DNA from 3 places in the Celeribacter ethanolicus genome. Region 3 is predicted to be linked to each of the others. Evidence: riboswitches for the same ligand, from Rfam matches in the RefSeq annotation. Region 3 holds a riboswitch; each other region holds the start of a gene.
What was found. Region 3 has a riboswitch for cobalamin ahead of nrdH (glutaredoxin-like protein NrdH). Riboswitches for the same ligand answer to the same signal wherever they lie in the genome.

Region 1 (10,026 bases), 940 kb from region 3:
CACCGGAAAGCTGTTGGAAACTGCGACGCTCTACCCGTTCCAGCCGAAAATGGACGTGCGCGGGGCGGAGGCGAAGATCATCGACTTGGTGACCCGTCACGGCGTCGGGTTGATTGCCATCGGCAACGGCACGGCCAGCCGGGAGACCGAGAAGCTGGTGGGCGAGACGCTGAAACTCCTGCCGCCGGGCGTGAAAGCCCCGACCAAGGTTGTGGTGTCCGAGGCGGGCGCCTCGGTCTATTCCGCCTCGGAACTCGCAGCGCAGGAATTCCCTGATCTCGACGTGTCGCTTCGTGGTGCCGTGTCGATTGCACGTCGCTTGCAGGACCCGCTGGCGGAACTGGTGAAGATCACGCCCGAAAGCATCGGCGTCGGCCAGTATCAGCACGACGTCGACCAGCGCCGCCTGTCGCAGGCGCTCGAAGCGGTGGTCGAGGATGCCGTGAACGCTGTGGGGGTGGACCTCAACATGGCCTCCGCGCCACTCTTGGCACAGGTCGCCGGTCTCGGCCCGTCTCTGGCCCAGAGCATCGTCACCCATCGCGACATTCATGGCGCATTTCCGTCGCGCAAGGCGCTTTTGAAAGTGTCTGGTTTGGGCCCGAAAGCCTTTGAACAATGTGCGGGGTTCTTGCGCATCCGCGAGGGAGATGAGCCACTCGACGCCTCCTCCGTGCACCCCGAAGCCTATGACGTGGCGCGCGAAATCGTCAAAGCCTGTGGCCGCGACATGCGCGAGATCATGGGCAATCCGACGGCGCTCAAAGGGCTGCGAGCCGAGCAATTCGTCACCGGGGACTTCGGCCTGCCGACCGTGCGCGACATTTTCACCGAGTTGGAAAAACCGGGCCGCGACCCGCGCCCGGAGTTCAAGACCGCGACATTTACCGACGGGGTCGAGGACATCAAGGATCTGAAACCCGGCATGCGGCTTGAGGGCACGGTCACCAACGTTGCCGCCTTCGGCGCCTTCGTCGACATCGGCGTGCATCAGGACGGGTTGGTGCATGTCAGCCAATTGGCCGACAGGTTCGTGAAAGACCCGCATGAGGTGGTGAAGGCGGGGGACATCGTGTCGGTGCGGGTGACCGAGGTCGACATCCCGCGCAAACGCATCGGCCTGTCTATGCGCAAGGAGGACGGCGCGCAAGACAGAGGCCAACAAGACAAGAGCAAACAGGACCGCAGCGCACAGCAACCGCGCGGCAATGCGGGCGGCAAAGGCGGATACGGCGGCAAACCCCGTGGCGGCAACGCGTCCAAACCCCGAGCCTCCGAGAGCCAGGGTGCCTTTGGTGCGGCGCTTCTCGATGCGATGAAGAAGAAGCGTTAAACGCCCTTCCGCAACGTGACGAGACCAAAGAACTGGCCGGAGAATCTTGACTTCTCCGGCCAGTTCGCTTTTCTGCACCCGTTCAAGTTCCGGCCCAGCCGGATGAAAAGGGAACACGGAACGGTCCGGCACAATCGCGCGCGTCCGAAGCCGTGGCTGCCCCCGCAACTGTGAGCGGTGAGCGAAGCCAACCAGAGCCACTGGGATCTCCCCCGGGAAGGCTGGCTGTCGCCGAGATCCGTGAGCCAGGAGACCTGCTTGGATGATCACCCTTTCCCGGGCGCGGGGCGCGCCACGGAAGCGGCATATCCGCAGCGGTGACGCTCTCACTGTCTGCGGAGGTCTCCTCCGATGGACGCGTTTCAACCGACGGGGCATCCCCCGTTCCATGAGGATTGACATATGTCTGTCAAACACAGCCTGCGCGTGTCGCTTCTGGCCACCGTAGCACTCACCCTGCCGCTTTCGGCGCTCGCCCAAAGCTTCGAAGAGACCCCCTACCAACTCGACGAGATCATCATCTCCGGCAGCCTCACCCCCGTCCCCGCCAGCAAGACCGGCGCGACGGTGGAAAAACTCGACGCCGCAGCCATCCCGGACGCCGCAGTGCCGGCACTCACCCTGCTCGACAGGCTTCCCGGGCTTTCTTACTCCAGCAACGGCGGCATCGGGTCCTCCTCCTCCCTGCGCATCCGCGGCCTGCCCTCCGCCTATGTTGCCACACGCATCAACGGCATTGATGTCACCGACATGACCGGCAACAAGATCGCCTACGACTTCAACGGCCTAATCGGGTTCGGCATCTCCTCCATCGAAGTGGTCAAAGGCTCGCAATCGGCGCTTTACGGCTCCGAGGCCGTCGCGGGCCTCATCGACATCCGCACCGACAATGCCGTCGCACCGGGTTATAACACCACCGTCGAACTCACCGCAGGCAGCGACAACACATATGCTGCAGGTCTTTCCACCAAAATGGAAAGCGACAGTGGCATGCTCTATTTCAACCTGTCGCATATGAAAACCGACGGGTTCACCAACCGTCCGGGCAATGACGAAAAGGACGGGTTCGAGGGCACCAACCTCACCTTCGGTCTGGAACAGGATCTCAGCGATGTCGTGACCGTGGGTCTGACCGGTCTCTACATGACCTCCGAGGCGGATTTTGACCGCTCCGCAACGGCCCCCAGCGGCTACACCACCAACGACAGCAAGGGGCTGCGCGCCTACACCCGGTTCGACACCGGTATGGTTCAGCACGAAATCGGCGTCTCCCTGTTCGACATCGACCGCTCCGACCCGCTCGCCCCGGTCGGTTACACCCGGGACTTCTCCGGCAAACGGCGCTCCGTCGACTATCTTGGCAGTGCCGAACTGTCCGCCGCCTCCACCCTGTCCTTCGGTCTCGAATACACCGAAGAGGATTTCACCCTGAACGACCTGCAAGCCGGCGGCTCGCTCACGGAAACCAAGGGGGGCGATGACACCTTCTCCGCCAAGGCCGAATGGCTCTTGGCGCCGATGGACACGCTCGATCTCTCCGTGGCGCTGCGCTATGACGATCACTCCGATTTCGGCGATCACATCTCCGGCCGTCTTGCCGCCGCCTGGGAAGTCGCGCCCGACTGGACCCTGCGCGCCGTACTCGGCACCGGTTTCCGCGCGCCCTCTCTCTATGAACGCTACAGCTCCTACGGCAAGGAAGACCTGAAAGAGGAAACCAGCCAAAGCGCCGAACTCGGCCTCGAACGTCGGTTCAGTGACACGGATTTCCTCAAAGGTACGCTGTTCTACACCGAGATCGAGGACAGGATCGACTACGATTTCGCGACCTCGACCTACAATCAGGTCAAGGGCACCACGACCTCCAAAGGCGTCGAGCTTTCCGGCCAGTATGCCTTCTCCGATCGCATCTCCCTTTTCGGCAATTACACCTATACCGATGCGAAAACCGCCGGGGCCCGCGCCGAACGCGTCCCGCGTCACGATCTGGTCGTCGGCATCGACGCCCTGCTGAACGACCGCATCAGCGGCCAGTTCACCGTACAATATGTCGCCGATGTCGTGCCGAGCGCCTATGCCCCCGCCGATCACAAGGTGGGCGATTACACGCTGGTCAACGCCGGCATGACCTACAAGCTCAACGATGCGACCGCGCTGTCGCTGCGGATCGAGAACCTCACCGACGAGGATTACGAGACCGCCGGCGGCTACAACACGCCGGGGCGTTCCGCCTATCTCGGTCTCAAAGCGTCCTTCTGAGTGCGTTTTTCCGGGATCATAACCTTGACCGTCGCCCTCTTATCGGGGGCGGCGGGTTTTGCCGGGGAGAGCGCAACAGCACCCGCGCGTGTCGTCTCGGTCAATCTCTGCACCGATCAGCTCGCCATGATGCTCGCGGCTCCCGGCCAGCTCGTCTCGATCACCGCCTATTCCCGCGACCCGAACTCGTCGGTAATGGTCGCAGAGGCGGAAAGCTATCCGGTCAATCACGGTCAGGCCGAAGAAATTTACCTCTTGAACCCCGATCTGGTCGTCGCCGGTCAGTACACTGCGCGGGCCACCGTCTCCATGCTGCGGCGTCTCGGCATCGAGGTCGTCGAATTCGCCCCCGCGCGCTCCCTCGATGACATCGAAGCCAACGTCCTGAAGATGGGCGCAGCCCTCGGGCGCGAAGAGGAAGCACGCGAGATCGCCGACGATTTTGCCCGACGCTTGTCCGACATAAGTCCGGCGCAAATCCGCCCCACCGAAGAGCGCCCCACAGCCGCCACCTATGCCGCCAATGGCTACAGCACCGGCGCCGAAAGTCTCGCAGGAGAGATCATCGACGCCGCCGGGTTCCATACCCTGGCCACGGAGCTCGGCCTGCCCCATGGCGGCTTTCTGCCCCTTGAGGCGTTGATCATGGCCGATCCCGATCTGGTGATCTCGGGCCGGGGTCAGGCTGGCTATGCCCGCGCCGAGGAGGTGCTGCATCACCCGGCCCTGACGCAACTGACCGGCGGTCACATGGCGATGCAGGATCGCGACTGGGTCTGTGGCCTGCCCGCCGTGATCGGGGCCGTCGAGCGGCTGCGCGAGGAGCGCGAGAGGTTGGAAACCCAATGAAATATCCCGTTCTGATCACGGCTTTGAGCCTGCTTGTCGCCCTGCTTTTCGCGCTGTCCCTGGTTGTCGGGGTGATCGAAGTCGGCCCTCTGGAAAGCCTCGCAGCACTCGTGCGCGACAGCGACGGGCCGCTCAGCATGGTGATGCGCGAAATCCGTTTGCCGCGTGCGTTTCTGGGCATCATGGTCGGCGTGAGCCTCGGCCTGTCGGGCGCGGCGATGCAGGGCTATCTGCGCAATCCGCTGGCCGAACCGGGCGTGATCGGCATCTCCGCCTCCGCCGCCCTCGGCGCCGTCATCGCGCTGCAAAGCGGCTTTTCCGCCCTCTTCGCCCTCGCCCTGCCGCTCTCCGCCCTCGCGGGGGCTGCGGCTTGCGTGCTCCTCATCCTGCTCCTCGCCGGACGCGGTGGCGGCACGCTGTCGCTCATTCTCGCGGGCATCGCGGTCTCGGCCCTCGCCTCCGCCCTTACGGCCCTCGTGCTCAACCTCTCGCCCAACCCGTTTGCCGCCAACGAGATCGTCTTCTGGATGATGGGCTCGCTCGCAGACCGCTCCTTCCTGCATGTCTGGACCGCCCTGCCGGTGATGACCGTGGGCTGGCTGCTGCTATCGCTCACCGGTCGCGGGCTCGACCGGCTGACCCTCGGCGAGGAAGCCGCCGCCTCCATGGGCGTCAACCTCAGACGTCTGCGCCTCATTCTCGTTGCGGGCGTCGCCGCCTCCGTCGGAGCCGCCACCGCCGTCGCAGGCGCCGTGGGCTTTGTCGGCCTGGTCATCCCGCATATTCTGCGCCCTCTTGTCGGAGCCCGACCGGCGCGGCTTTTGCTCGCCTCCGCTCTGGGCGGCGCCGCTCTCGTTCTGGCTGCCGATGTTGCGGTGCGGCTGATCCTGCCGGGGCGCGATCTGAAACTCGGCGTCCTGATGGCACTGGTCGGCGCACCGGTGTTCTTCCACCTGATCTGGCGCATGCGGGGGCAGCCATGAACCTTTTGACCGTCCAAGACCTCACCGTCCGGCGCGGTTCCCGTGCCACGCTCGATCAGGCGTCTTGCTCGATCGCACCAGGCGAATTCGTCGGCCTCATCGGCCCCAACGGCGCGGGCAAATCGACGCTCCTGCGGGCCGCTCTCGGGTTGATCCCGGCTGCGGGACGGAGCTCTCTGGCCCGCCTTTCCCCCGCCGCGCGCCCCAAGGCCGCAGCCTGGCTGCCACAGGCGCGCGAGATCGCCTGGCCGGTCAGCGTCGCGCATCTGGTCTCTCTGGCGCAGAACGAAAACCAGAACGCCCCCGAGGTCATCGCCGCCCTCAACCGCATGGACCTCATGGCCTATGCCCAGCGCCCCGCCACCGGCCTGTCGGGCGGCGAACAGGCCCGTGTGCTCATCGCCCGCGCGTTGGCGCAGGACACCCCGCTTTTGCTCGCCGACGAACCCACCGCCGGGCTCGATCCGGCGCATCAGATCGGCACGATGCAGACCTTTGCCACCCTCGCGTCTGAGGGCCGGGGCGTCATCGCCTCGCTGCACGATCTGGGGCTTGCCGCGCGCCATTGCACCCGGTTGATCGTGATCTCCGAGGGCCGGATCGTCGCCGATGGCGCGCCGCGCGATGTACTGACCGAAACACTCCTGGCCGAGGTGTTTGCGATCCGTTGCCTGCTCTCGGACACACCCGAGGGGCTTGTGGTGCAACCGCTCGCCCAGCTATCAAAGCCCTGACATGGCTGACATCTTCCTCACCCCGCATCTCACCCGCCCCTGGCTGATCGCCGATCTCGGCGCGCCGATGCGGGTCTTGAGCTTTGCGCCCTACCGCCCCGGCTTCGTCACCGCGCGACACATCGTCTGGCGCGAGTTGAAGAATGCCGATCTGCCGGTCGGGCTCGAGGTAGATGACTGGATCGCTGCCGTGATGGCGCGCAACGGACATGTCGATGCCGTCGGTCTTCTGACCTCACGCAACATCACACGTTTCAAACGCACCGAAGCGACGGTCGAGGACGTGCGGGTCGCCGCTCTTGCGACCGTGGGCCTCGGCAATGCCGAACGCATCGGCGCGCGCACGGCCCGCGACTGGGCGGTCGAACGCTACGGCACGATCAACGTCGCCGTCCAGGCCGACACCCCGCTGCGCGAAACCGCCCAGATCGAAGCGCTGACCATCGCGGCGGAGGCCCGCACCGCGGCGGTGATGGACGCGGGCCTGCGTTTGGCGGGCGGGCCGGTGACCGGCACGGGAACCGATTGCCTTGCGCTTGCCGCCCCGGCCGGACAGGGCGCCTATGCCGGGTTGCATACCGCCTTGGGCGAAGCAATCGGCCAGGCCGTTTACAGCGCCGTGTCGGAAGGCGCCGCCGAATGGGTGCGGGAAAATCCTCTGATGATGCGCAAGGTGTTCAGTGGCGCATGAAGGCCCCGCTTAACCCCGCCCTCCCCTGAACCACGACAGGAGCGGCACATGCAACCGCTGCATTCGTGTTTCGAGAAGGAGCAAACGCGCCTCGTCCAGCTCGAACAGATCGGCAATCCGTTCCGATGACCCGACGTTAAGCGGGCGTTCCGCGATCCGCTCATAAGCCAGCCCCGCGAAGATCACGCCATAGCGGTCGCGCAACCAGAGCAGATCGGTCGAGCTTTCATCCAGATCGGCCGCAACCTCCGGCAGGAGCTTCGGCCTCTGCGCCCCGGGCACGCGTTTATCAGCGGTCAGAAGGCGTTTGCGATAGCGGTTTCTCGCACGCAGCACGACATTGTCCTGACCGGCGAACCGCACGCGCTGCACTTGCTGCATCAGATGCGCGGCCTCGGCGCTCATACTCTCGTTGACGCGCGCACCTGTCTCGCCCCCCTGCCCACTCAGAGCAAGTTGCGTGGTCAGGAAATCGGTCACGACATCGCCCTGCACAAGCGCGTCCCGATCATAAGCGCGCACCGAAACACGACCGGGAAAGGCCGCCTCCCAAGTCTCGAGCGTCTCCCGAACCCGCATCGGGGCAAGCGGTGGAAGTATTGCCGAATGCCGGACACGTTGCAGCGCGAGTGAGGCATAATGTTTCGAAGGCTGGCGCAAATAGGCCACGACCTGCACCTCGGAAAAGGTCTCCCCTAATCGCGCCAAAAGGGTCTCGTGCCCCTTGAGGCCAAGGCGCACAAAAAGATATTCGGTCGAGAGCACGACGGTCTCGGGTGCGGTTGCGGCGATTTCCGCCTCGAGGGCCTGCCATTCCGTCTCGAACAGCCGATCGGCCTCGGCCTGCACGCGCCCGATCCGGTCGATCAAAAGACGCGGCCCGTGGTTCGCGAAATCGAGCGGCAGGACGAGGAAACCGTGCGACGTGCCCTTGCCGGGATAGAGCACCCCCTGCGCCCGCAGAGAAGACCGGGACGCCGCAAGCCAGCTCTGAAGCGCGGTCGAACCCGTCTTCGGCATTCCGACATGCAACACCAGTTTCGGCTTCGGCTTTGAAGGAGACGTCATGGGCATACCCTGAACGGAACGTCGGACATCTGACCCGCCTCAGACCTTGCCAAGCCGCGCCGCCCAGCCTTTCAGGACCAGCAGACCGCAAAGCGCGAGGATCGCTGCCGCAACGGCGACGGACACAGCCCCAAGAGGATCGAACACGGCACAGACCGCCAGAGCCAGAGAGACGGCAGCCAGACCCGTGGTCAGTCGGCTCTCCCCGGCCAGAAGCGCATCCACCGCCAGAATCGCGACGAAGGCACCGACGAGGCTGGCAGCCACGGTCCAGAGATCGCCTACGAGCAGGAGACCCGGCGCATAGACGAAGAGGAACGGCAGGACATAGATGATCCAGCCGAACCGCATCGCCGCAAAGGCGGTTTTCGTGAAGGACTCTCCGGAGATGCCGCTGGCCGCCAGCGCCGCGAAGGCCACGGGCGGGGTGATCATCGAGACCACGCCGAAATAGAGCACGAACAGATGTGCCGCCATCAAGGGCACACCGAGCGCCACCAGCCCCGGCGCCAGAAGTGTGCCGACGATGATATAGACCCCCGTCGTCGCCATCCCCGCGCCCAGCACCATGGCGGACAATGCCGTCAGGATCAGGGACAGCAGGAGGCTGGTTTCGCCGATCTCCCGAATGCCGAGCGTCAGGCTGACATCGAGCCCGGTCATCCCCAACACACCGAGCACCACCCCAAGGGCCGAACCCGCGATCACCAGCGAAGCGGTGGTCTTATAGGCGCCCTGGGCGGAGGACCTGATCCGGCGCCAAAGCTCGGCAGGCCCATGCAGAATCCACCCCGACAGAAGCGCCGCCGCGATGCCTGCGATGCCCGCGAGTTCCGTCATCCTGTCGCCCTTGAACATCACCGTCACGATGGCGATCACCGGCAGGAGATGCCAGAGATCGCGCCAGGCCAGTTCAGGCATCTCGTCTTGTACTGTCGTGGCGGACGGTTCGGCCCCCTCGGGCAGAGGCGCGCCCTCGATCCGCGCGGCCATCCAACTCGCCTGCACGAACATCACCGTGTAACAAAGGATCGCCGGAACCGTCGCCGCGAGCGCGATGCTGCCATAGGACAGCCCGGTCAGATCGGCCATGAGAAAGGCGGCGGCCCCCATCACCGGCGGGGTGATCTGCCCCATGGTCGAGGACACCGCCTCGATCCCGCCCGCCTTGGTGCCCGGAAGGCCGAAGCGGCGCATGGCCTGAATGGTGAAAGCGCCGGAGGTCAGCACATTGGAGCTGGCGCTGCCGGAGACCATGCCGAAAAGACCCGAGGAGACAATGGTCGCCTTGATCGCCATGCCCTTGCCGCGCCGCGACATCCTGCGGGCGAGCGCGTCGATGGCCGCCGTCCCGCCGGAGATCTCATAGACCGCGCCGAAGAGAATATAGATGGTCACCGTGCCGGCGATCACGCCGAGCGTGCGACCGAGAAAACCGTTACCGCCAAACACAAGGTAGACCGTATAGCGTTTCAGATCGACGGGCGCGGCGTCGAACGGCGCAGGGAAGAACTGCGCCAGATAGCCGACACCGAACACGCCGAACAACAAGAGCCCCATCATCGAGCCGCTGGCCAGGAACGAGGCCAGCAGGGTGACTGCGATCAACAGCACCGAGACGGTGAGCAGCCTTGGCGTCGGCATGATGAACAGCGCCGCCTCGCCCGCGAAATGGCGAAACAGGAAAAGTCCCACGCCGAGTGCGGCGCAACCGGAGAGAACGAGAGCCGCGCGCGACATCCCCCCGGACATGTTTCGCGCCCGGACCCACAGGGTGAACCCGAGCGCCAAAGCAAGTTCGACCGCAAGAAACTGATCGACAACAAGGTTGGAGCGCAGCCAGTCGAACGGGTCAATCGCCCAAAGACATGGCAGCAGCACAACTGCAAGACCGGACAGGGAGATCAGAACCTGCCCCGCCCTGTCAGCAAAATTCCTGCGATCGCGGGTCATCTTGCTACTTGATCTGGCCGTGCTCTTCATAAAAAGCCATGGCGGCCGGATGATAATCGAGACCGATGTCGACATACATCGCCTCGGGTTCGAACCAGTCGAGGCTGGCCACGGACTCGACCATCGTCGCCTTGCCCTCGTAGAGCCCCTTGAGCA
Region 2 (10,026 bases), 430 kb from region 3:
GCCATCAGGGCCTCGCGTTTTTCGGCGATTTCCTCGGGCTGGGCGGCGGCTTCGTAAAGCTCTTCCTCGGTCGCTTCCTTGCGATCCTGAAGCTCTGCAATCCGTTTGCCCGCCGTATCGAGACGGTGCCGCCAGCCGGACAGCTCCTTGGTCACTTCCTGCGACCGCCTTGTGCGGGCCTCACCTTCGCGGCGAATTTCGTCATGCGATGAGCGCTTGGTCATCATGGTGATCCGCGCCGCCTCGACGGCGAGTTTCACCTCTTCGATGTCGGAACGCGCTGCGTCGAGATCGGGCAGATCTTTCACCGCCTTTTCCGCTTCGCGCAGGCGTTGCTCCGCGCCACGGGCCTCTTCCTCATGACGCGCCACGGCGAGGCCCAGGTTTTCGACTTTACCTTCGGCCAGGGTCTTTTCGTTCTCAACCTTCGACAGGGTCCGCGCCGCTTCCGACATCGCGCGATCCGCATCGCGGCGGGCCTCGCGGGCCATACGGTCTGCTTCGGTCAGACGGGTCAGTTCGGCCTTGAGATGCTCATGCGCCTGCGAGGCCCCCTCCGCCTTGGCCTCGGCCGCAACGAGTTCCTGTTTCAGATCTTCCAGCCGGTTGAGCTGTTGCAACCGCAGCGCGGCCGCCGACGGCGCATCCTCTGCCCCCGCGCGATAGCCGTCCCAGCGCCACATGTCGCCTTCCATGGACACCAAACGCTGGCCGGGTTCGAGATCGGCCTGCAACCGCGCGCCGTCTTCCGCCCGCACCAATCCGATCTGCGACAGACGACGCCCGAGAACCGGCGGGGCGGTGACATAGTCTTCCAGCGGCTCGACACCGTTGGGCAAGTCCTGATCGTCCGGGTAATCCGGCAGGGTGACCCAACCGGAGGCCTGATAGGCCTCAATCGCAGGCTGTCGCAAATCATCGGAAAGCGCGGCACCGAGCGCTTTTTCATATCCTGATTTGACCTTGACCAAATCGAGCAATTGCTTGCCGCCGATCTGATCACGGTCGAGCATTTTCGCCAAGGCGGCCACTTCGGCTTTGAGGGCCCCCACCTCGCCTTCGGCCTCAGAGCGCGCCGCACGGGCCAGAGCCTCGCGCGATTGCGCCTCGGTCCGGGCCTCGTCGGCCTCGATCAGCATCGCCTCGGCCTCTTCGGCACGGGCGACGGCTTCTTCCTGCCCGGCTTCGGCCTCTTCCAGTGCTTCAGCGGAACGCACAAGCGTCGACCGCGCCTCGTCCACGGCCCCACGGGCGCGATCCGCCTCGCCGCGCGCGCGGTCCAGCGTTTTGCGATTGTCCTCGACCAAGCGATTCGCAGACTGGTGCCGCGCCGCGAGACGGGCGACGTCTTCGGTCATCTGGGTCAGCGCGGTTTCGCGATCCGCCAGAATCTGGCTGGCTTCGGAGGCCTCCGCCGCCGCTTCGAGCAGGCGCGGCTCATGGCCGTCTGCGGCTTTGATCAGCTCGCGCTGCTCCCATTCGAGCCGGGCGATGGTTTCGCCCGCGTCCTTGTTGAGCTGTTCCTCCCGCGCCATATCGGCGACCAGTTGGTCGATCCGGCGCGACAGGGTTTCGATCATCTCGCGCGCACGCCGCTCCTCATCGGAAAGCTGATCCCGGGACACGGTGAGGCGCTGCAACACAGCGGCGGCAATCGCCTCCTCCTCGCGCAGGGGCGGCAGGGCCTCCTCGAAGCTTTCCCGTTGCTTGGCAGCATCGCGGGCGAGTCGTTCGGCCTCCGACGCCTGCCGCAACCGGGTGCGCAGGATGTCTTCGGCTTCTGCGCGGGCATGATCCGCATCGCGCCAGCGACGGTAATGCAAAAGCCCCTCGGCATGGCGCAGTTCAACGCCGATCTCGCGATAGCGCGCGGCTTGGCGGGCCTGACGGGCAAGCGAAGCCAATTGGCTCGCGAGCTGTTCGATCACGTCATCGACGCGGGCGAGGTTGGTTTCCGCGCCTTTGAGTTTCAGCTCCGCCTCGTGACGGCGCTGATAGAGGCCCGAAATCCCGGCGGCTTCCTCCAAGATGCGACGACGCGCTTTAGGTTTGGCGTTGATCAGCTCGGAGATTTGCCCCTGACGCACAAGCGCCGGCGAATGCGCACCGGTAGAGGCGTCGGCAAAGAGCATGGAGACGTCTCGCGCCCGCACGTCTTTCGTGTTTACCTTATAGGCGGAGCCGGCGTCGCGGGTGATGCGGCGGATGATCTCGACCGAGTCGCTGTCGTTAAACCCCGCGGGTGCGAGGCGTTCCGAGTTGTCGATCATCAGGCAGACTTCGGCGAAATTGCGCGCCGGACGGGTCGAGGCGCCAGCGAAGATCACGTCTTCCATGCCAGCACCGCGCATCGCCTTAGGGCGGTTCTCGCCCATCACCCAGCGCAGCGCCTCCAGGAGGTTCGACTTGCCACAACCGTTCGGCCCGACAACCCCCGTCAGCCCATCCGCGATCACGAGATCGGTGGGGTCCACAAAGCTTTTGAAACCGTTGAGACGCAGACGGGTGAAACGCAAAGGGACCTCTTCCTGATTCTTTCTGGAAGAAAACTGTTCGGGAGGCACGCGCGCGAGTCAACGGGTCTACCCCGAGATATGGGGAAAACGGCGAAGTTATCCACAAAATATCGCGCATTCACGGGGCTAGGGGGACCTGACCTTCCGGCAAGGCCCCGCAAAACGCTTGACCCTGCCATGCTGCACGCGCCAAATAGGCGCGTCATGGTTCCCCGAGACAGGCGCAAAAGCGTTCGGGGAGAAATGGGAATGTGGTGCGTGTGATCCATCCCGGAGCACAAGGCCACAGCCGCCCCCGCGACTGTAAGCGGTGAGTGCCCGTCGGCATACCACTGAGGGAAACCTTGGGAAGGTGACGAGAGCGCTTCGACCCGCGAGCCAGGAGACCAGCCCTGACCACATAACTCAACCCGCCGTCGGGGATGACGGCCATGGAGGATCATTCGATGCATATCGAACCCGGTATTGTCACCGGTGCGAAGATCGCACTGTCTTATGCCACCGCTGCGGGCGCTGGCCTTTACACTCTCAAGGAAAGCATCGGCGCGCTGCGCGATCAGGGCGTGGGGTCGTTTCTTGCCCGGACCGTGATTTCGACCGCCGCCGTTTTCGTGTTCTTTCAGGTCCTGCCGCATTACCCGGTGGGCGTCTCCGAGGTACACCTGATCCTCGGCTCGACACTGTTTCTGTTGTTCGGGGCGGCACCCGCCGCGCTGGGTCTGGCGCTCGGGCTTTTGGCGCAGGGCGTGTTTTTCGCCCCCTTCGATCTGCCGCAATATGGCATGAACGTCACCACGCTTCTGGTGCCTTTGTTCGGCATCAAGGCCGTGGCACAGCGCATCATCGCGCCGGATACGGCCTATGCTGATGTGTCCTACAAACAGGCGCTGGCGCTTTCGACCACCTATCAGGCGGGGATCGTGATCTGGGTCGGGTTCTGGGCGTTTTACGGTCAGGGTTTCTCGGCCGAAAGCCTTGCCGCGGTCGGCATGTTCGGCGGCGCCTATATGACCGTCATCATCCTTGAGCCGCTGGTGGATCTTGCCGTTCTGGCGGGTGCGAAAGCCATCAAGGGGCTGGGCAAGACCGGTCTCGTGTCCTCGCGCACGCTGTCGGCGTAAGCCGGTGCCGGGGCTTTGGCCCCGGCGTTTTTCAAAGGATACTGATATGGCAGCGAAAATTCCTGCAACCGTCGTGACGGGCTTTCTCGGCGCGGGCAAAACGACCCTGATCCGGCACATGTTGGCGAATGCCGAGGGCAAGCGCATTGCCCTGATCATCAACGAATTCGGCGATCTCGGCATTGATGGCGACATTCTCAAGGGGTGCGGCGACGCGACCTGTACGGATGAGGATGTGATGGAGCTGTCGAACGGCTGCATCTGTTGCACCGTGGCGGATGAATTTATCCCGACGATGCAGAAACTTCTGGCGCGCGAAGACAAGCCGGATCACATCGTGATTGAGACGTCCGGTCTTGCGTTGCCCCAGCCTTTGGTGCGCGCCTTCAACTGGCCGGAGATTTCGACACAGGTCACCGTCGATGGCGTCGTGACCGTGGTCGACGGCAAGGCGGTGGACGAGGGGCAGTTCGCCCATAACGTCGCCGCCGTGGATGCGCAGCGCAAGCTGGACGAGAACCTCGACCATGAGACACCACTGTCCGAATTGTTCGAGGATCAGATCGCCTGCGCCGACATGATCGTGGTAAACAAGGCGGATCTTTTGGGCGAGGATCAGGCGGAAGCACTGGTGCGCAAGCTCAAGGATGAGGCTCGACCGGGCGTGCATGTGCTGCGCGCGACCATGGGGGCTTTGCCGGTGGATGTGCTTTTGGGACAAGGGATCGGCGCCGAGGGCGATCTTGAGGCCCGCCACGAGGTGCATCACCACCATCACGACAATCATGATGATGACGACCACCACGACGATCATCCCCATGAGCACGGCCATGACGAGTTCGAGAGCTTCGTGGTGATCCGGCCCGAGATCGAGGACCCGAAAACCTTTGCCGAACAGGTCGCCAAGGTGATCCGGGACCATGACATCCTGCGGCTCAAGGGGTTTGTCGCGGTCAAGGACAAGCCGATGCGCCTGACGCTTCAGGCCGTCGGCCCGCGCGTCGACAGCTATTTCGATCAGCCCTTCGGCACCGCACCACGGCTGTCGCAGCTTGTCGTCATCGGCGAGGCGGGGCTCGACCGCGCCGCGATCGAAGCCGCGTTGAAAGCGTAAAGGGAAGGCCGTCAGTCGGCCTTCTTCTTATCCGCAGCCGCTTTCATCCGCGCCAGAAGTTCGGCTTTCGGCGTTTGTTTGCCTTTCGGCTGCTGGCGTTTGTGCTCGCCATGTTTCGGCGCGCCGGAGAGCTTTTTCGGCCCGCCCATTTTCGAATAATCCATCGGAGACCTCTTTGGAGTTTTCCGAGCAATGCCCCGAAACGCGGGGCGTGACAAGGAGAAGCGATGCATCTGCTCGCCGCCACCCCCGGTTCGATCGACGACGGCAGCGAGGCCGTGGACCTTGGACAAAGCCCCGCCGATCTGGTGGTGATCTCGGCGGCGGACACCGAGCTTGCGCTTTTGTCTGAGGCCCGTGCCGCGATGACGGAGGCGCCGACGCTGCGGCTTGCCTCGCTCCTGCATCTGCGTCACCCGATGTCGGTCGATCTGCATCTCGACACATGCGCCACCAAATCCCGGATGGTGATCGCGCGCGTGCTGGGCGGGGCCGGGTACTGGACCTATGGGCTCGCCCAATATGCTGCGCGATTGCATGAGGCAGGCGTGGCCTTCGTGGCCCTTCCCGGCGATGACAAACCCGATGCGGAGCTTGCCGCGCTTTCGACCGTTTCGACCGAGGATTATCACCGGCTCTGGTCCTATCTGACCGAAGGCGGAGCGGAGAATGCGGTCGCGTTCCTGTCCTATGCCCGCGCCATGCTCGACGGTGGCGAGAAACCCGCCCCGGCCAAGCCGCTGTTGCGGGCAGGTCTCTATTGGCCGGGCAAGGGTGTTGCAGATCTCGGTCAGCTTGAGAATCTGTGGACCGAGGGCGCGCCTGTCGTACCGCTGGTGTTCTACCGCGCACTGGTGCAGGGCGCGGGGCTTGGCCCGATCAATGGTCTGATCGAAGCGCTGATGGCACAGGGGCTTAACCCTCTGCCGGTCTTTGTCGCTTCGCTGAAAGACCCGGTGTCGGCCGCCACATTGGAGAGCCTGTTTCAGGAGGCACCGCCGGAGGTCATCCTCAATTGCACCGCCTTTGCCGTCGGCACGCCGGAAGGAGGCGGCACGGACACGCCCCTGAGCAACCCCGCGACCAATGGCGCGCCGGTGTTTCAGGTCGTGCTGGCCGGATCGTCGCATGAGGCATGGGAGACGGGGACGAGCGGGCTGTCGGCCCGGGACATCGCGATGAACGTCGCGCTGCCCGAGGTGGATGGCCGGGTGATGACCCGCGCGGTGTCGTTCAAGGGCGAGGCCTACCGCGACGACGCCACCGAATGCACCATCGCCACCTATCGCGCGGAGGAGAGCCGGATTGGCTTTGTCGCGGAGCTTGCCGCCAACTGGGCACGCCTGCGCCACATGCCGCGCGCCGAACGCAAAGTCGCGCTGGTTTTGGCGAACTATCCGAACAAGGACGGGCGGCTGGCGAATGGTGTCGGCCTCGACACCCCCGCCGCGACGGTGAACACACTGCACCGGTTGGCGGCGGAGGGCTATGTCGTCGACGCCCCGCCCCCCGACAGCGACGATCTGATGCAACAGATTATGCGCGGCCCGACCAACTGGCTGACGGATCGCGCGGCACGGCAGGGCGGCGTGCGGATGGCGCTTGCCGACTATCGCGCGCGCTATGAGACCCTGCCCGAGCCGGTGCGGCAACAGATCGAGGAGAGATGGGGCCAGCCGGAGGACGATCCTTTCGTGACCGAGGAGGGTTTTGCCCTCTCGATCCTGACCTTCGGCAATGTCGTGGTGGGCGTGCAACCCGCGCGCGGCTATAACATCGACCCGACCGAGACCTACCATTCCCCGGACCTCGTGCCGCCGCACAATTACCTCGCCTTCTACCTCTACCTGCGGCACAGTTTCGGGGCGCAGGCGGTGGTCCATATGGGCAAGCATGGCAATATGGAATGGCTGCCGGGCAAGGCTGTGGCGCTCTCGGACACCTGCCTGCCGGAAGCGGTGTTCGGCCCGATGCCGCATCTTTATCCGTTCATCGTCAACGATCCCGGCGAAGGGACGCAGGCCAAACGCCGGGCGCAGGCCGTGATCATCGACCACCTGACGCCCCCTCTCACCCGCGCGGAAACCTATGGTCCGTTGCGCGATCTGGAGGCTTTGGTTGACGAATATTTCGAAGCCGCAGGCGTCGATCCGCGCCGCATATCGACCCTGCGCCGGGAGATTTTGAGCCTGAGTTCCGTGACCGGTCTGGACCGCGACGTCGGCATGACCGGGACGGATGAGGACGGCGATCTGGCCAAGCTCGACGCCTATCTGTGCGAACTCAAGGAGGCACAGATCCGCGACGGGCTGCACATCTTTGGCACCGCCCCCGAAGGACGTCTGGCGCGCGATCTGGCGCTTGCGCTGGTGCGGGTGCCGCGCGGCGATGGCAAGGGGCGCAATGCGTCTCTGATCCGGGCGATTGCGCTGGATTTGGGTCTGAATTTCGATCCGCTCGACTGCGATATGGCACAAGCCTTCGGGGATGAACGGCCTGAATGCCTGATCCAAACCAGCGCCGACATCTGGCGGACGCATGGCGATACAGTCGAGCGGATCGAGCTTTATTCCGCACAGCTTCTGGACGAAGGATTGGACGCCCCCGGCCCCGCATCACAGGCCGTGCTTGAGAACTTGCGGGCGGAAGTTCTGCCCATGGTCGCCGCCTGTGGCCCCGCCGAGATGGAGGCGCTGCTGACCGGTCTTGACGGGCGCTTCGTCCCGCCCGGCCCCTCCGGTGCGCCGACGCGCGGGCGGCTCGATGTTCTGCCGACGGGGAAGAATTTCTATTCGGTCGATGCCCGCGCCGTGCCGACACAGACCGCGTGGCAGTTGGGATGGAAATCCGCCAATCTGCTGATCGAGCGGCATTTGCAAGAGCATGGCGACTGGCCGCGCAGCCTGCTGATCACCGCATGGGGCACGGCGAACATGCGCACCGGCGGCGATGACATTGCGCAGGCTCTGGCGCTGATGGGGGTCAAACCGACATGGGATACGATGTCGCGGCGCGTCACCGGGTTCGAGATTTTGCCTGCCTCCGTGCTGGGCCGCCCGCGGGTGGATGTGACACTTCGGGTATCGGGATTTTTCCGCGATGCCTTCCCGCAACTCATTGCTCTGGTCGACAGTGCGGCGCGGGCCGTTCAGGCCCTTGATGAGCCCGAGGAGGACAACCCGGCGGCAGCACGGGCGCGGCGGGGAGAGGGCAAATCCCGTGTGTTCGGGTCGAAACCGGGGGCTTACGGGGCCGGGCTTCAGGCGATGATCGACGAGCGGATCTGGACGGACAAGGCCGATCTGGCGGCGGCCTATCTCGAATGGGGCGGCTATGCTTACGGTGCTGCTCAGGAGGGTGTCAGGGACCGCGAAGGGTTCGAGGCGCGGCTCTCGGAGGTCGAGGCCATCGTGCAGAATCAGGACAACCGCGAACACGACCTGTTGGACAGCGACGATTATTATCAGTTCGAAGGCGGGGCGGCGGCGGCAGTTGCGACACTTCAGGGCCGTGATCGCCCGATCTACCACAACGACCATTCGCGACCGGAACGCCCGGTGATCCGCACGCTCGACGAGGAAATCGGTCGGGTGGTCCGGTCCCGCGTGGTCAATCCGAAATGGATCAATGGCGTCAAACGCCACGGCTACAAGGGCGCGTTCGAAATTGCCGCGACGGTGGATTACATGTTCGCCTTCGCCGCCACGACCCATGCAGTTAAGGACCATCATTTCGATCTGGTGCATGCGGCCTTTATCGAGGACGATGACACGCGCGACTTCATCGCCGAGCACAATGCGCCCGCGTTGCGCGAGATCGCGGAGCGGCTGATCGAGGCGATGGAGCGCGGCTTGTGGCGGCCCCGGTCGAATTCGGCGCGGGGGCTCTTGGAGAGGCTTCTATGACACCGGAACGGATTGCGCCGGAGGAGGCGCGTGTGACCGAGGCGCTGGATTTGATCAGGACGGCCTTTGCCGGAATGGAGGGGCGCGTCGACCCACCGTCCTCGATGCACCGGATGACGCTTGCGAGCCTGACGGACGACGCCCGGACGAAGGAGCTTTGGGGCATTGGCGCGCCGCTCATTGCCTGCGTGATCCTGACGGAAAAGCCCGGACGGCTTTACATCGGCAAGCTCGCCGTGGCGGAGGCGATGCAGGGCAAGGGATTGGCGCGGGCGTTGATCGGCGTGGCGGAGGAGCGCGCGCGCGAATTGGGGCTGGATCGGTTGGAGTTGGAGACGCGCGTGGAGTTGACGGAGAACCATGCAGTGTTCACCCGGCTCGGATTTGTCGAAACCGGGCGCAATGCACATGCGGGCTATGATCGGCCGACCTCGATCACCTTTCAGAAACCAGTGTGACGCTCATCGCCAGGGACGCGTATCGCAGGTGCCGGGCACCCAGTCCTTGGCGCCGGGACCGTCGGAGCAGTCGAGCTGGCCTTTCGACATCGCCTGATCGCCGATGAACGTGCCCTTCTTGATCCTGCACCCCGTCGTCTGCATCGCCGCAGTTTCCATCTGCGTCAGGATCAGCCTGCGCGAGGGCGGCGGGAAGACCATGTTGACGCGATGCACCTCGACACAATTGCGGGTTTCTTCGGTATAGACGCGATAGCTGTTGCCGCCGATCTCCACCGGATAAAACCCCGCGCGGGAATACCCCAGAGCGGGACTGTCCGCGACACAGCCGGTGAGAAGGAACAGGGTCAGGAGCACAAAGATCGGTTTCATGCCGACAGCTTCGCCCGACATGGTTAACGAAGGATTAACGCCGGTTCGAGGGGCGCGACAACCGGAGCCTCACGCGACCCGCTGCTTATGCCATGGGTTCAGCTAAAACGACTGCTCGCCACCGCGCTTTGGGTCGAGCATATTGGACGGACCGCGTTCCAGCACCTCGACCTCATCGCCGAGAACGATGCTGCCTTCTTCCTCGACGACCAGATTCTGGCCGAAGATGATCTTACCCGTGACCGCGCGGTGAATGCGCCCCAGCGTCGCAAGCGGTTCACGCGGATGGGTCTGCTCGCCGGTCTGCGGATCCTGGGTGATCATGACACAGCGCTCGCAGGGCTTGACCACACGAAACACCGCAGAGCCGATGCGGATCACCCGCCAGGTGTCCTCGGACCAGGGCTCGATGTCGCCGGCGATCACGACATTGGGGCGAAACCGCTGCATCTCCACCGGTGCGGCCAGTTCCGCGTTCAGCTCCGCCAGAGAGGCCATCGTGGTCAGGAGCAGCGGATAGCCATCGGAGAAGGCTGTGAA
Region 3 (10,026 bases):
GGATCGTTGGGCAGCGAGCCAAACACCTCATCCGTTGAAATGTGGTGAAAGCGGAAGCTCTCCGGCTTGCCCGTCTCGACCCAGTATTTGCGCGCCGCCTCCAGCATGTTGAACGTGCCGGTGATATTCGTCTCGATGAAATCGCCCGGCCCGTCGATGGAGCGGTCCACATGGCTTTCGGCGGCCAGATGCATCACCGCATCGGGCCTATGTTTGGCAAAAACAGTGTCCAATCCCGCCCGATCACGAATATCGACCTGCTCGAACGCATAGAGCGGGCTGTCGGACACAGAGGCCACATTGTCGAGGCAGGCCGCATAGGTCAGCGCATCGACATTCACCACCTCATACCCGCGAGACACCGCAAGCCGCACCACGGCGGAGCCGATGAACCCCGCGCCTCCTGTCACCAGAACTTTCATATGTTGTCCTTCGTGAAAGGCGTTTCGAACGCGGCGAAAACCTGCGCCTTCTCATCCTTTTCCGAGATCACCGGCGTGATCCCCTCAAGCGGCCAGTCGATGCCACAACTGTCCCATTTCACCGCACCGTCGCAGTCCGGCGCGTAGTGATCGGTGCATTTGTAGACGATCTCGCTATCCGGCTCGAGCGTCATGAAGCCATGCAGGAAACCCGCCGGTATCCAGAGTTGCTTGCCATTCTCGAACGACAGCTCCTCTCCAACCCATTGGCCGTAAGTCTCCGATCCTTTGCGCGCATCCACGGCCACATCGAAAATCCGGCCCCGCCCACAACGGACAAGCTTGCCCTGCGCATGCGGCGGGCTTTGGAAATGCAGGCCCCGCACCGTGCCGACTTCGCGCGAAAGCGAATGGTTGTCCTGCACGAATTCCGGCAAATCGAGTCCCGCTTCGATCAGTTTCTTCTTGTTCCAGCTTTCGGAAAAGAACCCGCGATGGTCGCCGAACCGGGGCGGCGTAATAAGATAAACGCCCGGAAGCGAAGTTGGAGAAATCATGACGACCTGTCTTTTCCTCTGGAAACACACTTGCGCCGAAGGTGCATAATTTCTGCCCCAGCCGCAATCTTTCGCATTTCATAAAACAAGACTATCGCCAATTTGCAGCACTGGCGCCAAGCTGCCGTCAAAAACGCGCAGGGGAACACCGCTCCCCCGCGCGGACATCTCAGAAGTCCCAGTCCTCATCTTCGGTCGCAACCGCCTTGCCAATCACATAGGACGAGCCGGAACCGGAGAAGAAATCGTGGTTTTCACTGTCGGGGCTGAGAGCGGCCAGAATTGCCGGGTTCACCTCGGAGACTTCGGACGGGAACAGTGCCTCGAACCCGAGGTTTTGCAACGCCTTGTTGGCGTTGTAATGCAGAAACGCCTTCACATCCTCGCTCAAGCCGAGACCGTCGTAGAGCTCTTCGGTATATTGCGCTTCGATGTCGTAGAGATCGAACAGCATGGCAAAGGCATAATCCTTGAGCGCCTGTCGTTCTACCTCGGGCAGGCGCTCCATGCCGCGCTGGAACTTGTAGCCAATGTAATAGCCATGCACCGCCTCGTCACGAATGATCAGCCGGATGAGGTCCGCCGTGTTGGTCAGTTTCGCCCGCGACGACCAGTACATCGGCAGGTAGAAGCCGGAATAGAACAGGAAGCTTTCGAGGAAAACGGAGGCGATCTTGCGTTTAAGCGGATCGTTGCCCGGCGCGTAGGTTTCGAGGATCACACGCGCCTTGGCCTGAAGATGCGGGTTTTCCTCCGACCAGCGGAAAGCCTCATCCACCTCTTTCATCGAACACAGCGTCGAGAAGATCGAGGAATAGGACCGCGCGTGCACCGCCTCCATGAAGGCGATGTTGGTCAAAACGGCCTCCTCATGCGGCGTCACCGCATCGGGCATCAGGGACGGCGCACCAACGGTGTTCTGGATCGTGTCCAAGAGCGTCAGCCCGGTGAACACCCGGATGGTCAGGCGCTGTTCGTCCTCGGTCAGGGTCGACCAGCTCGGGATATCGTTCGACAGCGGCACCTTCTCCGGCAACCAGAAGTTCACCGTCAGGCGGTTCCAGACCTCAAGATCCTTATCGTCCTCGAGGCGGTTCCAGTTGATGGCGCGCGGGATGCGGATATCGGTCATATCTTTCATAAGAGCCTCCTCAGAGCGTGCAGGACACGCAGCCTTGCACCTCGGTGCCCTCAAGGGCGGCCTGACGCAAGCGGATGTAATAGATGGTCTTGATGCCTTTTTTCCACGCGTAAATCTGCGCTTTGTTGATGTCGCGCGTGGTGGCCTCTGCCGGGAAAAACAGGGTCAGGGACAGGCCCTGATCGACGTGTTCGGTGGCGGCGGCATAGGTGTCGATCAGGGCTTCCGGCCCGATCTCATAGGCATCGCGGTAGTATTCGAGGTTCTCGTTCGACATGAAGGCGGCCGGGTAATAGACGCGACCGATTTTGCCCTCTTTGCGAATCTCGACTTTCGACACAATCGGGTGGATCGAAGAGGTCGAATTGTTGATATAGGATATAGAACCCGTCGGCGGCACGGCCTGAAGGTTACGGTTGTAAAGCCCGTCCTTCATCACCGCCTCTTTGAGCTTCGCCCAGTCCTCGCGGGTCGGCAGATCCATGCCTTCGAACAGCGCTTTCACCTTCTCGCTTTCCGGTAACCAGTCGCGGTCGGTGTATTTGTCGAAGAAGGCGCCATTGGCGTAGTCGCTGTCAGCAAAGCCCTTGAAGCTCTCGCCATGTTCGCGCGCCAAAGCGTTGCTCTCACGGATCGCGTGATAGGCGACAGCGGCGAAATAGACGGAGGTGAATTCGACGCCTTCGGGGCTACCGTAATGGATGTGTTCGCGGGCGAGGAACCCATGCAGGTTCATCTGACCGAGGCCGATGGCATGGCTTTCATCATTGCCGCGACGGATCGACGGCACGCTATCAATCGCGGACATTTCCGACACGGCGGTCAGCGCACGCACGGCGGTGCCGACGCTCTGGCCCAGATCCTTGCCGTCCATGGTTTTCGCGATATTCAAGGACCCGAGGTTACAGGAAATATCGGTGCCGAGGTGGCTGTAGCTCAGGTCGTCGTTGAACTCAGAGGCCTCGTTGACCTGCAAAATCTCGGAGCAGAGGTTCGACATGTTGATCCGGCCCGCGATCGGGTTCATCCGGTTCACCGTGTCCTCGAACATGATGTAGGGATAGCCGCTTTCGAACTGAATCTCCGCGATGGTTTGGAAGAATTCCCGCGCGTTGATTTTTTTCTTGTGGATGCGTTTGTCATCCACCATGTCCTCATATTTCTCGGTGACCGAGATTTCGGAGAAGGGCACGCCGTAGACTTTCTCCACGTCATGCGGAGAGAAGAGATACATGTCGGCGTTTTTCTTCGCGAGTTCAAAGGTCACGTCGGGGATCACCACGCCAAGAGAGAGCGTCTTGATGCGGATTTTCTCGTCGGCGTTTTCGCGTTTGGTGTCCAAGAACCGCATAATATCAGGGTGGTGCGCGTTCAGGTACACGGCGCCGGCACCTTGACGTGCGCCCAATTGGTTGGCGTAGGAAAAGCTGTCTTCCAACAGCTTCATCACCGGAATGACGCCCGAAGACTGGTTCTCGATGCCTTTGATCGGCGCGCCGTGCTCGCGGATGTTGGTCAGCAAAAGCGCTACACCGCCGCCGCGTTTCGACAGTTGCAGCGCGGAGTTGATGCCGCGGCCGATGCTTTCCATGTTGTCTTCGAGACGCAGAAGAAAGCACGAGATCAACTCGCCACGGGATTTCTTGCCGGCGTTCAAAAACGTCGGTGTTGCGGGCTGGAACCGGCCCGACAGCATTTCGTCCATGAAGGACAGAGCCAGCGCCTCGTCACCGCGCGCCAGAGCCAGCGCGGTCATCACCACACGGTCCTCATAGCGCTCAAGATAGCGCTGACCGTCGCGGGTCTTCAGCGTGTAGGAGGTGTAATATTTGAAGGCGCCGAGGAAGGTCGGGAAGCGGAATTTCTTGGCATAGGCCTCGTCCCAGATCTTGCGCATAAAGTTCTTGGAATATTGGTCCAGAACCTCCTCCTCATAGTAGCCTTCCTCCACGAGATAGCCGAGCTTCTCGTCGAGCGAGTGAAAGAACACGGTGTTCTGGTTCACATGCTGCAAAAAATACTGCCGCGCGGCCATGCGGTCGGCCTCGAACCGGATATGACCATCGGCGTCATAGAGGTTCAGCATGGCGTTCAAAGCGTGGTAATCGAGACCGTTCAGGTCGCTGTCGAGCATGGCTCCATCCCCAATTTTTCCAATCCCGCACGCACGCGGGTCAAATCCCTGTCAAATCCCGCCAACTCGAATTTATAGAGCAGCGGGACATTGCATTTGCGGGCGATGACGTCGCCCGAACTGGCAAACAATGTGCCGAAATTCCGATTGCCCGTGCCGATCACGCCCACAAGATGCGCGCGGTTCGCCACATCGTTGAGAAACCGGATCACCTGTTTCGGCACCGCACCGCGCCCTTCGCCATCCGCATAGGTCGGACAGATCAAAACAAAAGACCGGGTCGCGGCAGGCATTGCCTCTTTCGGAGAGATCGGGATGCGTTTGGCGCCAAGTCCAAGCCGCTCCACGAAGCGCACCGTGTTGCCCGAGGCCGATGAGTAAAAGATGATCTCCGGGACGTTCTCTGGGACGCTGGGCGGTCGTACCTCTGCGCCCATCGGATCAGGACAGGCGGGCGATCATATCCGGGCGAAACCCGGACCAGTGATCCTCACCGGCCACCACAACCGGCGCCTGACGGTAGCCGAGACCGGTAACATGGCTCATCGCATCGTCATCCTGCGTCAGGTCGATGATGTCATAGGAGATGCCTTTCGCGTCGAGCGCACGGGTCGTCGCGGTACACTGCACACAGGCCGGTTTGGAATAGACGGTGATGCTCATTTTGTCCTCTCGCTTTTCATTCAGCCGAGGACGCGCACGGAAAACCCGTATCACACGCCCCCGAACCCTCCGTTCGTGGTCACTTCATGCTTCCGGCAGGTCTCCTGACTTGCGGGTCGCAGCATTGGCTGGCCTTCCCGGGCAAAGGCCCAGTGGCATGATCAGCCGTGCTCACCGCTTACAGTTACGGGGGTAGCGCCGGATTTTCACCGATCTTCCCTCTTAGCTATCGACTCATGTCGATAGAACCGAAGCAACATCATATAGCTTCTTGGAGCGGCATACTGTCAACATATAGATAGCGCTTGACAGGGATTTCCTGAGTCTCACCGAAGACTCGCTGGCTCCCTTGCCCCGGCACGGCGGAAGGCTTATGCACATCCGCACAGTGGGATTTCAGCGCGAAAGGCCAGAGCCATGGCGAATTTTCTGTATCAAAACGACCTCCCCGACGATCTCGATCTTGGCCCCGTGGTGGCGATTGATTGCGAAACCATGGGACTGAACCCGCATCGCGACCGCCTCTGCCTCGTGCAAATGTCCGGCGGTGACGGCAATGCCCATCTCGTACAGGTGTCACGCGGCCAGACTGAGACCCCCAACCTGTGCAAGATGCTGGCCGACCCGAAGGTGCTGAAACTTTTCCACTTCGGGCGCTTCGACATCGCGGCGATGTATCACACCTTCGGCACGCTCGCGCAGCCGGTCTACTGCACCAAAATCGCCTCGAAACTGGTGCGCACCTTCACTGATCGGCACGGCCTCAAGAACCTGCTCGAACAATTGCTCAAGGTCGACATTTCGAAATACCAGCAGATGAGCGACTGGGGAGCCGAGGAGCTGACCGCCGCCCAGCTCGATTACGCCGCCTCCGACGTGCTCTATCTGCACCAGTTGCGCGACAAGCTGAACGCCATGCTCGAACGCGAAGGCCGGATGGAGATTGCGCAATCCTGCTTCGATTTCCTGCCGACCCGCGCCAAGCTCGATCTCGAAGGCTGGCCCGAGATCGACATTTTCTCTCACTGACATCCCCACGGAGCGTCACGACATGACACAGCCCGTCACTTTCCTCGACACCGCCCGCCGTGTGATCCGGCAGGAGGCCGATGCGCTCGGGCTTCTGGCCGACAGTCTCGGCGCGGAATTCACCGGAGCGGTCGAAACGATCCTCGCCGCAAAGGGTCGCACCATCGTCACCGGCATGGGCAAATCCGGCCATATCGCCCGCAAGATCGCGGCCACCTTGGCGTCGACCGGCACCCCCGCGCATTTCGTTCATCCGGCAGAAGCGAGCCATGGCGATCTGGGCATGATCGGCGACGGAGATGTGTGCCTCGTGCTGTCGAATTCCGGGGAAACACCGGAGCTGGCGGACGTGATCGCCTACACACGTCGGTTCAAGATTCCGATGATCGGGGTCGCCTCGAACCCCGACAGCTCGCTCATCCGGGCCTGCGATGTGGCTCTGATCCTGCCGAAGGCGGCTGAGGCCTGCGGTCATGGCATCGTACCGACCACCTCGACCACGATGACGCTGGCGCTTGGCGATGCCATTGCCGTTGCTCTCATGGAACATCGCGCCTTCACCGCCGACAATTTCCGCGTCCTGCATCCGGGCGGGAAACTTGGCGCGCGTCTCACCAAAGTGCGCGCGCTGATGCACACCAACATGCCGCTCGTGACCGCAGAAACCCCGATGCGCGACGCGCTTTCGGTGATTTCGGACAAAGGCTTTGGCGTGGTCGGCATCGTCGATGCGCAAGGCCAGCTCACGGGGATCATCACCGACGGCGACCTGCGACGCCATATCGACGGGCTTCTGGAAAAAACTGCGGGCGAGATCATGACCAAGGGGCCGATGACCATCACCGCCGATGCGCTGGCCGAAAAGGCCGTGGCGCGCATGGATGAGCGTGCGATCACCTGTCTCTTTGTGCGGGAAACTGCCGATGACGGACGTCCCTGCGGGATTCTGAAGATTCAGGACTGTCTTCGCGCCGGGGTCGTGTAAGACGTCCTTATGGCGCGGTTCGATAACTCCTATTCCAAATTCGTGGCCTTTGCGAAGGTCGCCTTACCGTTGGCGAGCCTCGCGCTTTTGGCGACGCTCTTTCTCTTTGCCCGCGGCAAGGAAATCGGCATCTCGATCCCCTATGCCGATGTGGATCTCGAGACCCTCGCCCGTGAACAGCGTATCGAGGGGCCGTCCTTTGCGACCGTGACGCGCGATGGGGCCGAGCTTGAGATCTCCGCCGATGTCGTACGCCCGGACCTGTCGACCCCGGATGTGATCAATTCCACCATCGTACGCGGCGCGCTCAGGATGCCGGATAACGGTTCCGTGACGCTCAAGGCCGATGACGGCGTGATCGACGGCCCCGCCCAGATCGCGGAACTGTCCGGCCATGTGGAGATCGAAACCTCCACCGGTTACACGATCACCTCCGAACGGATCGCCACGCTCCTCGATGTGTCGAAGATCGAAAGTCCCGGAAGTGTCGAGGCGACCGGTCCCGCAGGCGATCTGACAGCCGGTTCCATGGAAATTTCACAGGATCCGGAGACCGATGCCTACCTTCTGGTTTTCAAGAACGGCGTGAAGCTGATATATCAGCCCTGATTTTCGAGGATTTGCACGTGCCCACCATCCGGACTCTTTCGCTCAGTTGCGCCCTGGCCCTTGCGCTCACCCTTCCCGGCCTGCCGTCGATGGCACAGGGCACGCAGATCGCCTTCGGGGGGATCAGGCACGACAGCGCCCTGCCCGTCGAGATCACCTCCGACGAACTCAGCGTCGACCAGAACACCGGTCAGGCGATCTTCACCGGCAATGTCGTGATCGGCCAAGGCACGATGCGGCTCGCCGCCCGGACCGTCGAGGTGATCTATGCCAGCGACACCAGCCAGATCGCCCGGCTGCTGGCTTCCGGTGGCGTGACGATCACCAAAGAAGGCGAAGCCGCCGAGGCGCAAAACGCCGAATACAATCTCGAATCAGGCACCGTGACCCTGACCGGCAGCGTGCTTTTGACCCAAGGGAACAGCGTGATGTCCGGAGAACGCATGGTGATCGACCTGAACACCGGCACCGGTCGCATGGACGGGCGTGTCAGAACCATCCTGCAATCCGGCTCACAAACCGGGGCCGATCAATGAGCGACACCACCGGGCTGAAGGTCCGCAATCTGCGCAAGGGCTATCGCAAACGGACGGTGATCCGCGACGTGTCGCTCGATCTCGAACGCGGTGAGGTCGTCGCCCTTCTGGGGCCGAACGGCTCCGGGAAGACCACCTGTTTCTACACCATCGCGGGGCTTGTCATGCCGGAAGGTGGCGAAGTCAGCGTCGATGGGCGCAACATTACGCTCTTGCCGATGTATCGCCGTGCCAAGCTCGGCATCGGCTACCTGCCGCAGGAAGCCTCGGTGTTCCGCGGTCTTTGCGTCGAAGACAACATTCTCGCCATTCTCGAAGTCTCGGAGAGCGACCCGCTCCTGCGGCGTGAGAAGCTCGAGGATCTGCTGTCGGAATTCTCCATCGCCCATCTGCGGCGCGCACCGGCCTTGTCGCTGTCGGGCGGCGAACGGCGGCGAGTCGAAATCGCACGCTGCCTCGCCTCCGATCCGTCCTACGTGCTGCTCGACGAACCTTTCGCAGGCGTTGATCCGATCGCGGTGGCGGAAATTCGCGGACTGGTTTCCGATCTCAAGACACGCGGCATCGGCGTCCTGATAACGGACCATAACGTTCAGGAAACATTGGGAATTATAGACCGCGCCTACATCCTCCACGATGGTCACGTCCTGATGTCAGGGACCAAGGAAGACATTGTCGCCGACGAAACCGTGCGGCGCGTTTACCTTGGCGACAATTTCCGGATCTGAACGCGGGTTTCGATTGACATTCCCCCGCATTCTGGCGCCTTATAAGTGTCCAATGCGTGACGTAAGGATGAGAGTCTGCGCCATGGCACAAAAGAGCCACAGAGCGCCGGAAAAACGCCCCGACAGATTGTCCGGGTTCCCCCGCCTTCGCATGCATTGTAATCCCGCTTTCAACAAAAACCCAGGACCTCGCATCCACGCCGGAGGAGGCGTTCAGGCGTAGGTCAAACAAAGAAGGAGGTATCTATGCGGTACCAAATCAGCGGAAAACAAATCGACATCGGTGAATCGCTTCAAACGCATGTGAAAACCGAGCTTGGCGCCGTTCTGGACAAATACGGACAACGTCCGACCGACGCGAATGTCGTGTTTTCCAAATCTGGGGCGGAATATGTTTGCGAGGCCGTGGTGCACCTGTCCTCCGGCCTGAACGCACAAGCCAGTGCAAAGGCTCATGAAATCTATGCCGCCTTCGACGCTTGCGCCGAAAAAATGGACAAGCAGCTGCGTCGTTACAAACGCCGCCTGAAAGATCACCACAAGGAGCGCACCGAGCCTGTTGAACTTTTCGGCGCTTCTCAGTATATCCTCGCCGCATCGGAACACGATGAGGATCAGGAACCGGAAACCCTGCAACCGATGATCATTGCGGAGATGGAAACCAAGATTCCGACTCTGACGGTGGGCGAAGCGGTGATGCAGATGGAGCTTGCCGGGGCCCCTGTTCTTGTGTTCCACAAAGAAGGTAAGAACGGTGTAAACGTGGTCTACCGCCGTGCCGATGGCAACATCGGTTGGGTCGACCCTGACAACGCGAAATAATGAAACCGGCCCGCCTCGACGGGTCGGGGCGGGTAGTTTCAAATGAATATCGCAAAGATCTTGGATCCGCAGGCCATCAAGGTCGTGGGTAAAATGACGAGCAAAAAGCGTCTGTTTCAGGATCTCGGTGAGATCGCCGCGAGCGCATACGGTCTGTCGGAAAACGGCACGGTCGATGCGCTTCAGGCCCGCGAAAGCCTTGGCCCAACCGGTGTGGGCCATGGCATCGCGCTTCCCCACGCCCGCATCGAAGGTCTGGAGCGCGTTGTCGGTGCCTTCATGCGCCTCGAGAGCCCGATGGATTTCGACGCGGTGGATCGCCAACCGGTCGATCTGGTCTTCGCCCTCTTCGCCCCGGCCGAATCCGGTGTCGATCATCTCAAGGCTCTGGCGCTCGTCT

Region 1: another riboswitch for cobalamin. It lies ahead of CEW89_RS17185 (TonB-dependent receptor plug domain-containing protein); the one in region 3 lies ahead of nrdH (glutaredoxin-like protein NrdH).
Region 2: another riboswitch for cobalamin. It lies ahead of CEW89_RS14640 (energy-coupling factor ABC transporter permease); the one in region 3 lies ahead of nrdH (glutaredoxin-like protein NrdH).

The regions. Positions count from the first base shown of each region.
Region 1 covers NZ_CP022196.1:3,492,042-3,502,067, reverse strand. Annotated here, with positions in the region: gene CEW89_RS17190 (Tex family protein) at 1-1,333, shown strand, start outside; cobalamin riboswitch at 1,401-1,609, shown strand; gene CEW89_RS17185 (TonB-dependent receptor plug domain-containing protein) at 1,736-3,592, shown strand; gene CEW89_RS17180 (ABC transporter substrate-binding protein) at 3,617-4,441, shown strand; gene CEW89_RS17175 (FecCD family ABC transporter permease) at 4,438-5,424, shown strand; gene CEW89_RS17170 (ABC transporter ATP-binding protein) at 5,421-6,158, shown strand; gene CEW89_RS17165 (adenosylcobinamide amidohydrolase) at 6,160-6,849, shown strand; gene CEW89_RS17160 (hypothetical protein) at 6,859-7,917, opposite strand; gene CEW89_RS17155 (TRAP transporter permease) at 7,957-9,870, opposite strand; gene CEW89_RS17150 (TAXI family TRAP transporter solute-binding subunit) at 9,875-10,026, opposite strand, start outside.
Region 2 covers NZ_CP022196.1:2,978,832-2,988,857, reverse strand. Annotated here, with positions in the region: gene smc (chromosome segregation protein SMC) at 1-2,516, opposite strand, end outside; cobalamin riboswitch at 2,705-2,925, shown strand; gene CEW89_RS14640 (energy-coupling factor ABC transporter permease) at 2,963-3,637, shown strand; gene cobW (cobalamin biosynthesis protein CobW) at 3,684-4,751, shown strand; gene CEW89_RS21075 (hypothetical protein) at 4,763-4,915, opposite strand; gene cobN (cobaltochelatase subunit CobN) at 4,979-8,656, shown strand; gene CEW89_RS14625 (GNAT family N-acetyltransferase) at 8,653-9,114, shown strand; gene CEW89_RS14620 (hypothetical protein) at 9,118-9,486, opposite strand; gene CEW89_RS14615 (MOSC domain-containing protein) at 9,589-10,026, opposite strand, start outside.
Region 3 covers NZ_CP022196.1:2,549,501-2,559,526, forward strand. Annotated here, with positions in the region: gene rfbB (dTDP-glucose 4,6-dehydratase) at 1-422, opposite strand, end outside; gene rfbC (dTDP-4-dehydrorhamnose 3,5-epimerase) at 419-979, opposite strand; gene nrdF (class 1b ribonucleoside-diphosphate reductase subunit beta) at 1,149-2,120, opposite strand; gene nrdE (class 1b ribonucleoside-diphosphate reductase subunit alpha) at 2,131-4,254, opposite strand; gene nrdI (class Ib ribonucleoside-diphosphate reductase assembly flavoprotein NrdI) at 4,236-4,691, opposite strand; gene nrdH (glutaredoxin-like protein NrdH) at 4,696-4,917, opposite strand; cobalamin riboswitch at 4,995-5,185, opposite strand; gene CEW89_RS12580 (ribonuclease D) at 5,335-5,946, shown strand; gene CEW89_RS12585 (KpsF/GutQ family sugar-phosphate isomerase) at 5,969-6,931, shown strand; gene lptC (LPS export ABC transporter periplasmic protein LptC) at 6,941-7,540, shown strand; gene lptA (lipopolysaccharide transport periplasmic protein LptA) at 7,558-8,076, shown strand; gene lptB (LPS export ABC transporter ATP-binding protein) at 8,073-8,804, shown strand; gene hpf (ribosome hibernation-promoting factor, HPF/YfiA family) at 9,051-9,626, shown strand; gene CEW89_RS12610 (PTS sugar transporter subunit IIA) at 9,669-10,026, shown strand, end outside.